3 regions of the uncultured Martelella sp. genome follow, and region 2 is predicted to be linked to each of the others. Evidence: predicted binding sites of a transcription regulator. Region 2 holds the regulator's gene; each other region holds the start of a gene.
What was found. Region 2 encodes PhoB, which activates phosphate uptake and scavenging genes when phosphate is short. Its sites were predicted from a motif close to TGTCATNNANCTGTCAT; they were not measured.
Positions count from the first base shown of each region.

Region 1: ACHZCU_RS20800 (UDP-2,3-diacylglucosamine diphosphatase) is a predicted target of PhoB. The motif match lies at 1,142-1,158, and genes of this name have one in related genera.
Region 3: ACHZCU_RS05130 (NAD-glutamate dehydrogenase) is a predicted target of PhoB. The motif match lies at 2,255-2,271, and genes of this name have one in related genera.

Region 1 covers NZ_CAXXFM010000003.1:335,545-338,820, reverse strand. Annotated here, with positions in the region: gene ACHZCU_RS20810 (NAD+ synthase) at 1-268, shown strand, start outside; gene ACHZCU_RS20805 (hypothetical protein) at 294-1,121, shown strand; gene ACHZCU_RS20800 (UDP-2,3-diacylglucosamine diphosphatase) at 1,229-2,059, shown strand; gene ACHZCU_RS20795 (MlaE family lipid ABC transporter permease subunit) at 2,321-3,276, shown strand, end outside.
Region 2 covers NZ_CAXXFM010000001.1:2,387,790-2,391,065, forward strand. Annotated here, with positions in the region: gene pstB (phosphate ABC transporter ATP-binding protein PstB) at 1-19, shown strand, start outside; gene phoU (phosphate signaling complex protein PhoU) at 60-773, shown strand; gene phoB (phosphate regulon transcriptional regulator PhoB) at 805-1,488, shown strand; gene ACHZCU_RS11185 (orotate phosphoribosyltransferase) at 1,753-2,448, shown strand; gene ACHZCU_RS11190 (carbohydrate kinase) at 2,489-3,276, shown strand, end outside.
Region 3 covers NZ_CAXXFM010000001.1:1,065,335-1,068,610, forward strand. Annotated here, with positions in the region: gene ACHZCU_RS05130 (NAD-glutamate dehydrogenase) at 1-2,157, opposite strand, end outside; gene pdxY (pyridoxal kinase PdxY) at 2,378-3,253, shown strand.

The sequences.
Region 1 (3,276 bases), on a different contig from region 2:
CGAACTGCGCCCCGACCAGACCGATCAGGATTCGCTGCCGCCCTATCCGGTGCTGGATGACATACTGGAATGCCTCGTGGAACGGGAAATGTCGGTGGAGGCGATTGTTGCGCGCGGGCATGATGCCGAAACCGTGCACCGGATCGAGCATCTGCTCTACATCGCCGAATACAAGCGCCGCCAGTCCGCACCGGGTGTGAAGATCACCCGCAAGAATTTCGGCCGCGACCGGCGTTATCCGATCACCAACCGGTTCAGGGACCGATAGAGCCGATTACGCCGGGGAGGGGCTTATGCGCAGTTCAGTCGAAATCTACGATTTCGCCACGGGCGAACAGCGCGTGGTGTTTCAGTCGGAGGCGCTGATCGAAGCGCCGAACTGGTCGCCGGACGGACGTTATCTGATGGTCAACAGCGACGGCCTGATGTACCGGCTGCCGCTGGAGGGTACGCCGCGGCTGCAGCAGATCGACACCGGCTTTGCCGTGCGCTGCAACAATGACCACGGCATATCGCCGGACGGAAAGACGATTGCCGTCTCCGACAAATGCGAATTCGGCAAATCGGCGATCTACACGCTGCCGGCAGAAGGCGGCACGCCGAAACTGGTGACCGAAAACCTGCCGTCCTACTGGCATGGCTGGTCGCCCGATGGCGCGCGGTTTGCCTATTGCGGTATTCGCGACGATGTCTTCGATATCTACACGATTGCGGCCGATGGCGGCGATGAAACCCGGCTGACCCATGGAGAGGGCCGCAATGACGGGCCGGACTACAGCTTCGATGGCGCGTGGATCTATTTCAATTCCTCGCGCACCGGTCTGATGCAGATCTGGCGCATTCATCCCGATGGCACCGGGCTGCAGCAGGTGACCTTCGACAATGCCGGCAACTGGTTTGCCCATCCTTGCCCGAAGAACGACCGCGTGATTCTGATTTCCTATGCCCCGGAGGTGTTCGATCACCCGGGCGACAAGGATGTGAGGGTGCGGGTGATGGACCCGGACGGCGGCAATCTGACCACGCTGTTCGAACTCTTCGGCGGGCAGGGCACGATGAATTCGCCCAACTGGTCGCCGGATGGCGCGGCCTTTGCCTATGTGCGCTATTTCCCCGTCTGAACAGTTTGCATCGGGTGGCCTGTCATCAAGCTGAAATACGACTCGTGTTTTAAGGGTGCCATCCATGGATGCACAGGGACCGCCGGGGACTATGGCGGGTTGAGGCGATGGAACCCAGACAGTTCAGAACGCTTTTCATTTCCGACCTACATCTCGGGTCGAAGGCCGCGAAGGCCGATTTCCTTCTCGATTTCATGCGTCATCACGAGGCCGAGACCATCGTGCTCGTCGGCGATATCATCGATGGCTGGCGGCTGAAACGCAGCTGGTACTGGCCGCAGCCCTTCAATGATGTGGTGCAAAAACTGCTGCGCAAGGCGCGCAAGGGCACGCGCATCGTCTATATTCCCGGCAATCACGATGAATTCCTGCGGGATTTTCCCGGCACCCATTTCGGCGGTGTCGAAGTGGCCGAACGGATGATTTTCGAAGCCGCCGACGGCCGCAAATATCTGATCATTCACGGCGATGAATTCGATGTCGTCGTCCGTCATGCCCGCGTTGTCGCCTATCTCGGTGACTGGGCCTATGATGCGGCGATTGCCATCAACCGGGTGCTGGCGGCCGTGCGCCGCAAGCTCGGCATGCCCTACTGGTCGTTTTCCGCCTGGGCCAAGCTGCAGGTCAAGCACGCGGTCAATTTCATCGGCGAGTTCCAGCGTATCGTTGTCGAGGAAGCACGCAGGAACGAAGTCGACGGCGTCATCTGCGGCCATATCCATCACGCGGTGATGGAAGACATGGACGGTATCCGCTACATCAATACCGGCGACTGGGTCGAAAGCTGCACCGCCATTGCCGAGCATTTCGACGGCACGTTCGAGCTGATCCACTGGCAGAAGATCGAAGGCGTGCATGAAGATGAGGCCGCGGAGACCGAAAGCGAGGATTTCTCGCCGCTGATTCTGGCTGCCAAGGCCAAGGGCAGGGCGGCCTGACACAACCGGCCACCCTTGCAGAAGTCCGGTTCAATTGGCCCGCATAGTTCCTAGAGCCTTCAAAAGACTTGCAATCTCCTCGTCATCATGAAAAGCCTAACAAAGGTCATGATCACGGCGGATCGTCATCACTTTGTCCAGCGACCGGTTGGCCGGAAAGTGTTCCGGCGGAATGCTGAAGAGGTGGAGGGGGTGTTTCCCGCTGTTTTCGCGCCGGAGCCCGCAGGGCGCGACGGTGCGCTGGAAACTGGATAATTGCATTTGCAGAACGCGGACGAAAGCAAAGCCTCCCTGACGGTGGAAACCGGCGACGGCGGAACGGCCAGAACCCTGTGTCTTCGGGGCTATTGGACGGTCCGTAATGCGCGCTTTCTCAGCGGAGAGATAGACCGGCTGCGTGACAGCCTGCAGGGCGCCGGCGGCACGGCTGTGCTTGACCTGTCGCAACTTGAAGGCTTCGACACCGCAGGCGCCTGGATGGTCCGCGAAGTGCAGGCCGAATGTGTGGCCGCAGGCATGGAGGCCACGCTTTCGGGCATGGAGCGCCGTGTTTCCGATCTGATGGAAGCCATTCCCGAGACCTTGCCCGAGCCGGAAAAAGTATCTCAACCGCGGCCGAGCCTGACGGAGGCTGTTCTTGATCCTGTCGGCAAGTCGGCGGTGGCCGGTGCGCGGGATGTCTATCGCGGCGTCGGCTTTTTCGGAGCGCTGTTTCTCGGCGTGAAGGCGCTTCTTTCGCGCGGCGGTGGGGTCAACATGGCCGCGATCACCGCCCAGCTTGACCATATGGGCGTGCGTGCGGTGCCGATCATCGCGCTGATGTCGTTTCTGGTCGGTGCCATCATCGCCCAGCAGGGGGCCTTTCAGCTCAGCTATTTCGGGGCGGAACTGTTCGTTGTCGACCTTGTCGGCATTCTCCAGCTTCGCGAAATCGGCGTGCTTTTGACCGCGATCATGATTGCCGGGCGTTCCGGCAGCGCCATCACCGCCGAAATCGGCGCCATGCGCATGCGTGAGGAAATCGATGCGCTGCGGGTGATGGGCTTCGATCCGGTTTCCGTGCTCGTGTTCCCGCGCATGCTGGCCCTGCTGATCGCGCTGCCGTTGTTGACCATTCTCGCCAATTTCTCCGCTCTTTTGGGCGCCGTGGTCATCCTTGATGTCTATTCGGGGATCACGCTTGAGACCTTCATGCAGCGTTTCCATGAGGCCGTTGA
Region 2 (3,276 bases):
CATGGGACGTTTCGGCTGAGGGGCGGCTGCCGCACGCTCAAGCCAGGAAAGGAAAGAACATGGCCCCCTCGCATATTTCGACGGCATTCGATGACGAGCTGAAATACCTCCAGCGCCGCATTTCCGAAATGGGCGGTCTGGCAGAGGAGATGGTCAGCGAATCGGTCTCGGCCCTCGTCAACACCGATACCGAGCTTGCCGAAAAGGTGATCGCCGACGATCTGGCGCTTGACGAAGCGGAGCGCGAGATCGGCGAGAAGGCAATCGTCACCATTGCCCGGCGCCAGCCGGTGGCTGCGGACCTGCGCGAAATCATGGGCGCCATTCGCATCGCTGCCGACCTCGAACGCGTTGGCGATATGGCCAAGAATACCGCCAAGCGGGTGATCTCGGTGCAGGGCACCGGTGTCCCGCGCAAGCTGGCCCACGGCATCGAGCATCTGTGCGAACTGGCGCTCCTGCAATTGAAGGAAGTGCTCGACGCTTACACCACGCGCCAGGCCGACAAGGCGAGCTCGATCCGCGAGCGTGATGACGAGATCGACGCGATCTACACCTCGCTGTTCCGCGAGCTTTTGACCTACATGATGGAAGATCCGCGCAATATCACCACCTGCACGCATCTTTTGTTCTGCGCCAAGAACATCGAGCGCATCGGCGATCATGCCACCAACATCGCCGAGATGATTTACTACATCGCGACAGGCGCCCAGCCGCAGGGAGAACGTCCGAAGGACGACAATTCCCCTGCCGTCGGTTCCGATGATGTCTGAAGCCATTTGAGACGAGGGAGATATCAGCCCAATGGTGCCGAAGATAGCAGTTGTTGAAGACGAGGAAGCGCTCAGCGTTCTGCTGCGCTACAATCTCGAGGCCGAAGGCTATGAGGTCGAAACCATCATGCGCGGCGACGAGGCCGAAATCCGACTGCAGGAGCGGGTCCCCGACCTTCTTCTGCTCGACTGGATGCTGCCGGGGGTGTCGGGCATCGAGCTATGTCGCCGCCTTCGAATGCGGCCGGAAACCGAACGCCTGCCGATCATCATGCTGACGGCGCGCGGTGAGGAGAGCGAACGGGTGCGCGGCCTTGCCATCGGCGCCGACGATTACGTCGTCAAACCGTTTTCCACGCCGGAGCTGATGGCGCGGGTCAAGGCGATCCTGCGCCGCGCGCGTCCGGAAGTGCTCTCCAGCGTGCTGAAATGCGGCGATATCGAGCTTGATCGCGAAACCCACCGGGTTCACCGCAAGGCGCGCGAAGTGCGGCTTGGCCCGACGGAATTCCGGCTTCTCGAATTCCTGATGACGTCTCCGGGGCGGGTGTTTTCCCGCGCGCAGCTTCTCGACGGTGTCTGGGGGCATGACATCTATGTGGATGAGCGCACCGTCGACGTACATGTCGGCCGGCTCAGGAAGGCGCTCAATTTCTCGCAGATGCCGGATGTGATCCGCACCGTGCGCGGAGCCGGATATTCGATGGAAGTCTAGAGCAGCGGCAAAAAGTTTTTTTAAACGATTTAATATCCGTCATTGCGGCCATCCGGCGTTCCGCTATGGTGGCGGGCATGCCATTCGGCATGATGAAATATACCGGCTGCGATTGATTTTTCGGCCCCGACAGTTCAACTCAGGGCCGGAACGGAAACGGCTGCCCCGGCGGCGGCGTGTGCCGGCAGATTGTGTCTTGCAGGAGAGTGTCCCTCCCGCACCCTGCAAGGCCGTGACGGCGCAAAGACAAAGAGGATTGTTGAGATGAGCAGAGCAAGTTTTGCCGACCCCGCAGTGATGGGCGAACTGATGGCCCGCATGCTGTGGGAAATCGGCGCCGTCCATTTTTCCCCGGATGAGCCCTACAAGCTTGCTTCCGGTCTGGTCAGTCCGGTCTATATCGACTGCCGGCAGTTGATTTCCTATCCGCGCATCCGTTCCACGCTGATGGATTTTGCCGCAGCCAAGGTGCTGCGCGATGCCGGTTTCGAGAAATTCGACTGCGTGGCCGGCGGCGAAACGGCGGGCATTCCCTTCGCCGCATTCCTCGCCGACCGTCTGGAACTGCCGATGATCTATGTGCGCAAGAAGCCGAAGGGCTATGGCAAGAACGCCCAGATCGAAGGGCATCTGGAAGCCGGAGCGCGGGTGCTGGTGATCGAGGACCTGACCACGGCGGGCGGCTCCATGTTCAACTTCATCAATGCCATCCGCGCTGCCGGCGGACTGGTGGAACACGGCATGGCTCTGTTCTATTATGATATTTTCGAACAGGCCGAGAAACGTTTCCGGGAAGGGTGCGTTGAGCTTCATTACCTGGCGACGTGGCAGAACGTTCTTGCGGTCGCACGCGAAGAAGAGCTTGCCGACAAGGCAACGCTCGATGCGGTTGGCGCGTTTCTCGATCATCCAATGGAATGGTCGCGGGCCCGCGGCGGTCTTGAGGAACTGATCGTCTAGGCCGGGACGACAGGCGCGGGAACAAAAACGGGAGAAGAGAATGATTTTATGCTGTGGTGAAGCCCTGATCGACATGCTGCCGCGCGAGACCGACAAGGGCGAACCGGCATTTGCGCCCTATGCCGGCGGTGCCGTGTGCAACACGGCGGTCGCGCTTTCCAGGCTTGGCCGTCCGACCGGGTTCTTCTCCGGTATCTCGTCCGACCTGATGGGCGATATCATTCGCGAGAAACTTGACGCATCGAAGGTCGATCATTCCTATGTCGCCATTTCCGACCGGCCGACGACGCTCGCCTTCGTCAAGCTGGTCAACGGTTCGGCAAGCTATGCCTTTTACGACGAGAACACGGCTGGCCGGATGATTACCGAGGATGATCTGCCTGCAATCGGCGAAGACTGCGCGGCCATGCATTTCGGCGCGATCAGCCTGATCCCCGAACCCTGCGGTTCCACCTATGAAGCGCTTTTGATGCGTGAGGCCGAAACTCGCGTGATCTCGCTCGACCCGAATATCCGTCCGACATTCATTACCGATCCCGCCGGTCACCGTGCCCGGATCGAGCGCATGGCGGCCAAATCGGATATCGTGAAATTCTCCGACGAGGATCTGGACTGGTTCGGTCTTGAAGGCTCGCTCGATGACAAGGCGCGCCACTGGATTACGGCCGGTGCAAGCCTTGTTGTCATCACCTGCGGCGCGGATGGGGCGATCGGCTATACCGCTGAGCACAAGGTCGAGGTGCCAAGTGAAAAGGTCGAGGTCGTCGACACCGTCGGCGCCGGCGACACGTTCGACGCCGGCATTCTTGCCTCGCTCGATATCGCCGG
Region 3 (3,276 bases), 1.3 Mb from region 2:
GCCCTGCAGCCCCTCGGTGATGGTTCCGCGCGCGCTCTTCAGCCCCTCGGCACGTTCCTCGTCGGAAAGCGCGGGATCGAAAGCCGTGCGGAACATCAGAAAGATCGCACGCGCAATCACAGGATAGAGGCAGAGCGACTGGGCAATATAACCGGCCGTGAAGCTGAGGCCGGCCTGGCGCAGATAATGCGCATAGGCGCGCAGCACATTGGCCTGATCGACATTGAGACCGGCCAGCAGCACCAGCCGGTTGAAACTGTCATTGTCGACGCTGCCGGCAGACGCCGCGATGAACGCCTCTTCAAGGCGCGCACTGTCCGCCTCGAGGTCGAAGACCACCGAACCGTCGACCAGAAGCTCCATGTCGTGCAGGATGACATCGACCGGCTCCGTATCGTCCTTTTGCAGGGCAAGTTCGAATGTGCGTTCGGAAATCACGGTAAAGCCGAGATTTTCCAGAAGCGGCACGCGCCGTGAAAGCGCCAGCTGACCGCCGGCATGGAATATCTTCAGCCGCAATTCGTCGTCGTCCGCGCCACTACGGTAAAAGGCAATGCGGATGCCGCTTTCGGCAGCCGACGAAATCAGCTTCAGGTCGCCATAGGCATCTTCCGGCGAAAATGTCTCGTGATAGGCTTCATTGGCCTTCAGCTCCGGCGCGCCCAGACCGGCAAGCGCATTGAAGTGCTCCTCCCAGTCGGCAGCCAGCCTAGCGACTTCCGCTTCCAGTTCGGCCTGCGGCACATCGGGCGTTTTTTCCGTGCTGTGGCGGCCGATGATGATCTGCACCCGCGCCGAACGCCCCTCCGGGAAGGACGGGTAATAGGCGGAAACGTGCCCCTGATAGACCTCGGCGAGATAATTCCCGACCTTCTCCCGCAACCGGGAATCATAGAGATTGCGCGGAATATAGACGAGAACCGAGACGAAACGGTCGAAACCGTCGATCCGGCTCAGGACGCGGATACGCGGCCGCTCCGCAACATCCATGATCTGCTCGGCAAAATCCGTCAGCAGGGGAACAGGAACCTGAAACAATTCGTCGCGCGGATAGGATTCCAGCGTATTCTGAAGCATGCGTCCGGCATGGCTTTTGGGCTCGAAGCCGAAATGACGCGACACTTCGGCAAGTTTCGCCCTCAAAAGCGGAATGCGCGCAGCCGACTGGGTATAGGCTGTGAAGGTGAACAGCCCGACGATGCGCAGTTCGCCGACGACCTCACCGTTTTCATCGAACCGTTTGACGCCAATATAATCCATATAGGTGCGGCGATGGACGATCGAGGTGGTATTGGCCTTGGTCACCAGCAGAAGTTCGGGCCCTTCCATGAAGGCGAGAATTTCAGGGGTTGTGACCACCGGCTTCGGTCCGCGTCGCAGAACCCGCATCTCGGGATCGGAAAGAATGCCGATGCTGGATCCCTTCACGCGCTCAACCCGGCCCGGACCGTCTTCATGGGTGTAGATCAGTTCACGCATGCCGAGGAAGGTGAAATTGCCGTCGCGCAGCCACTCCAGAAAATGCCGGGTTTCCTCGCCCGCGGCCTTCAGGGCTTCCGGCACCCGTGTCTCGAGTTCGTCCATGGCGGTTTCGAGCTTTTCGAGCATGACCGGCCAGTCGTTGACGGCAAGACGGACATGGGCCAGCACATATTCAAGCCGCGATTTGAGCCGGGCGCGGGTATCGGGCGAAAGCGCCGCCACATGCACCTGCACATGGCTGATGCGATCTTCCGGCACATGTTCGGTTTCCGCGGAAAACGCGACGATGGGCTTGCCGGGCGTGGCGATCAGGATCGGATGGACGGCCAGCAGGATATCGGTGGTGAATTCGCCGATTTCGGCCATCACCGAATCATAGATGAACGGCATGTTGCGATCGGTAATTGCAATCACATCCGTTGCGATCTCCGGCGGCGCCGTGCCGGCAACGGGGCCGACGCTCACCCGCGCCGCACCGCCTTCGAACGCGCCAACCTCGCGCGCGGCAAAGATGGCCGAGGCTGCGAGCATATCCGCATCGTAGCGGGCAAGGTCTTCGGGACTGGCCCGCTTGAACATGGAAAACGGGTTGATAAAAGGCGCATCGGCTGCGACAGCGGCCTTCTCGGCAGCCTCCATCAGGCTCTTGCGCATCTGGTCGGCTTTGTTTTCCATGTTTCCTCCAGCATGTTCTTGTCGCGACGGCGCACGCGAGGCGGCATTTTCCCTGCCGCTTTGTCTTCCGCGCCGTCCGTCCTATAACGTTGCCGTCACAACACTGGCTTGACAACGTCCTCCAACAGACGATTTAGAGCGTAATTGTGGCCGATGGCAAAGTTTTTCCACTTTTCTTATCGCGCAGGTTGCAAAACCCAAAACAGCACCAGGATATGAAATGACAGCAGAAACCGGCGCAGTCATCGCCATTTCCAGCCACGTGATGCGCGGCGCCGTCGGCAACCGGGCGATTGTCTTCGCACTTGAAACGCTCGGGCTGAACATATGGTCCGTCCCCACCATCGTCATGCCCTACCATCCCGGCCACGGCCCGTCCACCCGACTGAAATTCGATAACGGCGGCTTCACCAAAGCGCTGAACGACCTTGCGACAAGCCGTTGGCGCGGCGAGGTGAACGCCGTCATTAGCGGCTATCTTGCCGATCCGCGACAGGCTGCAGCCATCGCCACACTTGTACGGACCCTAAAGGCCGACAACCCCGATCTGATCTATCTCTGCGACCCGGTTTGCGGTGATGAAAACGGGCTTTACGTGGCGAAGGAGACCGCTGCCGCCATGCGCGACCAACTCCTGCCCCTGGCCGATATCGCCACGCCCAACCGCTTCGAGCTTTCCTGGCTGACGGGTCGTGAGATTGCCGACAATGCCGCCGCAATCGATGCAGCACTCACTCTGGGGCCATCGGCGGTGGTGGTCACCTCAGCTGAGGCGATGATCCGCGATGGCGTGGCCGCCCTTTATGTCGATCAGCGACAGGCCGTTCTTGCCGAGCACACCCGGCTTGAAAACCCGCCGAACGGGCTGGGCGACCTGTTTTCCGCACTGTTTCTCGCCGCCCGGCTTGCCGCAATCCCCCCTGCCGAGGCACTGGAGCGGGCGACGGCTTCAGTTTATGAAATCCTCGCCCGCGCCGTGCGCGAAGGCGCCGACGAGTTGCGGCTGGAGCGCAATACCGCAAGTTTCAGCGCCCCCTTTGCAAAAGTTGGTCTGCGTCAATTGATGCATCCCGCGCGGCGACGTAAAAGAAGCTGATAAAAGACGATGCGCAAAAGCAT